2 regions of the Shewanella sp. SM73 genome follow, and region 2 is predicted to be linked to the other one. Evidence: riboswitches for the same ligand, from Rfam matches in the RefSeq annotation. Region 2 holds a riboswitch; the other holds the start of a gene.
What was found. A riboswitch is a leader RNA that binds a small molecule or an ion and turns the genes downstream of it on or off. The one in region 2 is predicted to bind cyclic di-GMP.
Positions count from the first base shown of each region.

Region 1 (2,407 bases), on a different contig from region 2:
ACTTAAGTTTTATTCAATCGCTAACATTTGGACCCTATGCTAACATTTGCCATCTCTACTCGGGGTCAGAGTGGGGCACATGTATCAGTGGAGTAAGCGATGCAAATACTAACAATAGATGTGGGCGGTACCAAAGCCCTGTTCGAACTTCAGCTCGCGGGGCATACAGAACAATATAAAATCCCCACAGGTGAAGGTTTTAAAATTGAAGAGTTAAATAATCAAATTGCGGCGTTTGAACGTGATTATGATTTACAGCATTACCAACTAGCGATTGCCGTACCTGGACTGGTACAAAATAATCGTTTGGTTTCTTGTAAATCTTTACCCGGACTCAATGGATTGAGCTTCGATACAGTCAAAACCCAGGGTGAGCTTAAGTTTATCTGCAACGATATCGATGCGGGTATGCAAGCGACTTGTGATGCCAAATATGCCTGTGAGTTATTGGTCATGTGCGGCACTGGGATCGGAATGTCTATTGCCTTTAATGGACAAGTCTTTACGGGAGCGACGGGCGTGGCGGGGGAGTTGGGGCCTTGTCGCGTGATGACAGAATCTGGCGAGTTTAGTTTAGAGCAACTGGCCAGTGGCGATTCAGTGCGCAGCCGCAAAATCTCTACTCAGGATGATTTATATCGCGCGGGCAGTTATCTCGGCATGGGATTAGCGTGGGCGGTTAATTTATTTAATCCCAATCGAATTTGGCTTGCTGGCGGTATGATGAATAGCGCTCCTTACTACAAAGGCTGTCTCGAAAGCTTAAAGCAAATGGCATTGAGCGCGCCCTTAGCTGAGATGAAAATCAATCGTGTCGATGATATGGAAACCTTGGTTTGCCGCGGTTTATCTGTGATGCTCGCAAGGGACTATCCCCGTGCATAAGGATCATAAATGCCCCGCGCATAAGGATCATCATGTTGCTCGACAATGGTTTGCGCCATGAATGTTTAGTGATTGGGTTTTAGCTGCATAAGTGACGTAAATTGTGAAATATAAAGCAGGACTTGTGATGCCTTTGGCATATCGAGTCCTGTTTTTTATTCTTAAAGTATTCAGATAATCCTCATTACCCAAAGTAAATATTAGCGATAGTTTAATTTGCATAATTCCTTTCTTATCAGATGACTAGTTCTATTTACGATTTTAGCCAATAACGCAGTTGATAATATTTTGTTGCAATTTTATTGCGCTTACGCTTATGCTGATATTTGCAATGACAACGTTGTCATTGCGTGTAAAAGGCAAACCAGTTGAAAAACTGGGACGCAAAGCCTCCGGTCTAAGGGTTCGTCTGTACCTATGATAGCGGGGATACCACAGGTTTTTCTTCGTGCAGTTGTCAGTCGTTTTGCATGGTTTTAAGAGAGTGCTGTTTCCTGTCTACGCTTTGTTTGCCTTATTGATTCATATAAAAATTCAATAGGGATATCTCATGTTCAAGACTCAAATTTCAACATCAGCCTTGCTAGTGGCATCAGCGCTGGCATCTACCATCAGTGCCAGCGTTTTTGCAGCGGCGCCCGGTAAACCGACTTTAGGTTGGGGCGAAACTAAGTTCGCTATTATTGAAGTGAATCAAGCGGCTACCGCTTACAATCAATTAGTTACGGTGAAAGATGCCGCCGATGTCTCCGTCAGTTGGAACCTTTGGAGTGGCGATGTGGGCAATAGAGCCCAAGTATTACTCAACGGCAATGTAGTTTGGGAAGGCCCATCTGGCGCGTCGGGAACCGCTAACTTTAAGGTGAACAAGGGCGGCCGTTATCAGATGCAAGTACAACTGTGTAACAGCGATGGTTGTACTGCGAGTGATGCTAAACAAATCCTCGTGGCTGATACCGACGGCAGCCATTTAGTGCCACTCAATGCTCCTCTAAAAGAAAACAACCGTCCCTATGCTAATAAATCAGGCAAAGTGGTGGGAGGTTACTTTGTCGAATGGGGCGTATACGGCCGTAAATTCCCGGTCGATAAGATACCTGCGCAAAACTTAACCCATATTTTATATGGCTTTACCCCAATTTGTGGTGGTAATGGCATCAATGATAGCTTGAAAGAAATCGAAGGCAGTTTCGAAGCGTTGCAACGTGCCTGTAGTGGTCGTGGTGATTTTAAAGTTGCGATTCACGATCCTTGGGCAGCGATTCAAATACCGCAGGCGGGAGTGAGTGAGCATTCAGATCCTTACAAAGGTAACTTCGGTCAATTGATGGCACTTAAGCAAGCACATCCAGATTTGAAGATTTTACCTTCGGTCGGTGGTTGGACCCTCTCGGATCCCTTCTTTTTCTTCGGTGATAAAGCCAAGCGCGATATCTTTGTCGCTTCGGTGAAAGAGTTTCTACAGACATGGAAATTCTTCGATGGCGTAGATATCGACTGGGAATTTCCAGGGGGGAATGGC
Region 1 covers NZ_JAKKRY010000008.1:135,350-137,756, reverse strand. Annotated here, with positions in the region: gene L5M51_RS13145 (ROK family protein) at 100-885, shown strand; cyclic di-GMP riboswitch class I at 1,234-1,322, shown strand; gene L5M51_RS13140 (glycosyl hydrolase family 18 protein) at 1,436-2,407, shown strand, end outside.
Region 1: another riboswitch for cyclic di-GMP. It lies ahead of L5M51_RS13140 (glycosyl hydrolase family 18 protein); the one in region 2 lies ahead of gbpA (N-acetylglucosamine-binding protein GbpA).

Region 2 (2,407 bases):
TTGATAATCGTCGGCAAGTGAAGTGACTTCTAAGCTGTTGCCCGGAGCAGGAGCTAAATCAAATCCTACTTCGACACGCTCAATACCTGAGTTTTTCGCTGTAAAAATGTCATTTTTGCCATACACAGGCTCAATCACACCCGATGCATTTTTTTGTCCCGCTTTTAACTGGGACTGCTGGGCATTAATCGCGCTCGCTAATAGGAAAGGCCAATTTTGTTTATCACCTTGAGTCGCATCGGTAATGGTAATGACTGTTTGCTTAGCCGCTTGCTCACCATTGGCGTCAAACACCCGGGTCATCACTTTATCGCCTGCTTTTAGATCGAGTGACGGATTGATATCCCCCACATCTTGCCATTCACTCGGCACAACAGGACCCGAGCCCAAGTTCACATCGATAGCATTGTAGAAACTATTCGTCGTATCTCCCACTTCCCACACGGCCAAGATCACTTGATAACCACTGCGACCTTCTGGCACATAGCAGTCATGGGTCACTAACTTAGGCGGCTGTTCCATACCACCATCAACTACGCAAAAGGGGGCTAAGTCAAAGCTCGCTCGGCTCAAAGCTTGGTTTGGGTTCCAATCTTGGCGAGTTAAATAGTAACGCCAATTACGGGTGACATGATTTGCTGTGAACTGCCAACTGAACTTATTCCAGCCCGCTTTAATATCCGTCTTTGCCCAACGGCTCGGACTTTGTTCATCCAAAGGTGAAAAAGCACCATTGCCAGCACTCGCCAGTTTGCCATCAGCAGGACCTGATTCAGGAAAACCCGATGGCCCCTCAACACTTTGCGGCTCCCATTGCACCGCGCCACAATTGGCATTTTTACCTGTTTTACAGGCATATGAACGCGATTCAGGTGCCACAACATAACCGTGCGCCTGCGCAGAGATACTCACAAACGCATTCGTCGCCATTACTGCCGCGGCCAATAAACTCAATTTAGAAATAGGGGAAAAAACAGTAGGATTTGCCACTTTAATGCACTCCATTGATTGCCTATCATCCTAAACATAATGATAGGCTTAGATATAAAAGTGGTATTTGGGCAAACAACAGCATTAAACAGCAGTCGTTTATCTTTCACAGAAATCGAATTCTGCGGCAACTCCGCTATCTTAGTTCACTAAAAAATCCATTTACAACCTTAGACCGGAAGCTTTGCGTCCTAACTTTTCAATTAGTTTGCCAAATACAGTCGTTATCATTGAGTCACTACGAGTTAACAGTATGTAACCAAGTAGAAATGACTTGGCTAAATTAGCAACAAAAGACAACGTTGTCAAAAAATAATTCATTTATATTCATTAAGTTACAGAATGTGAATCGGTATTTTTCTGACACCTGTCAAACATTTATCAGCACCTACTGTTATAAACTCGTGCTTGAAACTAAATCTTACCTAGGTATAATGCCCACCTCGCTTCGGGGGAGTAGCTAACTGGATTTCGAGCCATCGTCATCTAGGGTGAACATCAACATACTTGGCAACATGCCATGGTGTTCACAGCAAATCATAGATTTGCCCAGCAAGACCTGAGCACAATGACCGCACCTAGGGGTGGACGGTTTATTGTGCTTATGTCATAACCACCCCTAAAGGATCACACTTGGAAGTCCTACTTGCCTCAACCTTTACGGTTGCTATCGCCGAAATTGGTGATAAAACTCAATTGCTTGCACTAATCCTCGCCGCAAGATTTAAAAATAAAACCGCCATTATTTTAGGTATTTTGCTGTCGACATTATTTAACCATTTTGCCGCCGCTTGGATTGGTCAATGGGCCATTAACTGGGTAAGCCCAGATCTTGCACGTTATTTAGTGGCTGCGTCATTCTTTGCGATCGCTCTTTGGGTGTTAATCCCCGATAAAGTCGATGCAGAAGAGAGCCGTTTCTATAAAATGGGCCCCTTTCTCGCCACCTTTATTCTGTTTTTTATCGCCGAAATGGGGGATAAAACACAAATCGCAACTGTGGTATTAGCCGCAAAATACGATTCATTAACTATGGTGGTTGCAGGCACAACCTTAGGCATGCTGCTTGCTAACGTACCCGTAGTGATCGCAGGCCACTTCAGCGCCGAAAAATTGCCTATGTTGTGGATACACCGTGGCTGCGCCGTATTGTTCGCACTCTTAGGCGTAGCAACACTGTTCTTCTAAGAATCGAGGCAGGGGTTTTGCTGCAGAATAAAATCTCTTCACGCAATATTTTATTCTTTTAAACCTAACCGTTTTGCAAGTCGGTGCAAATTACCTGTATCGATTTGCAATATTCTTGCACACGCAGCCCAATTTTGTTGATTCGCGGCTAAAACTTGACGAATAAGTTGACGCTGATATCTCTCAGTCGCAGCCTTAAGCCCCAGCATAACACTAGAATTATCTTGCG
Region 2 covers NZ_JAKKRY010000005.1:135,589-137,995, forward strand. Annotated here, with positions in the region: gene gbpA (N-acetylglucosamine-binding protein GbpA) at 1-990, opposite strand, end outside; cyclic di-GMP riboswitch class I at 1,114-1,213, opposite strand; gene L5M51_RS09365 (TMEM165/GDT1 family protein) at 1,624-2,178, shown strand; gene norR (nitric oxide reductase transcriptional regulator NorR) at 2,229-2,407, opposite strand, start outside.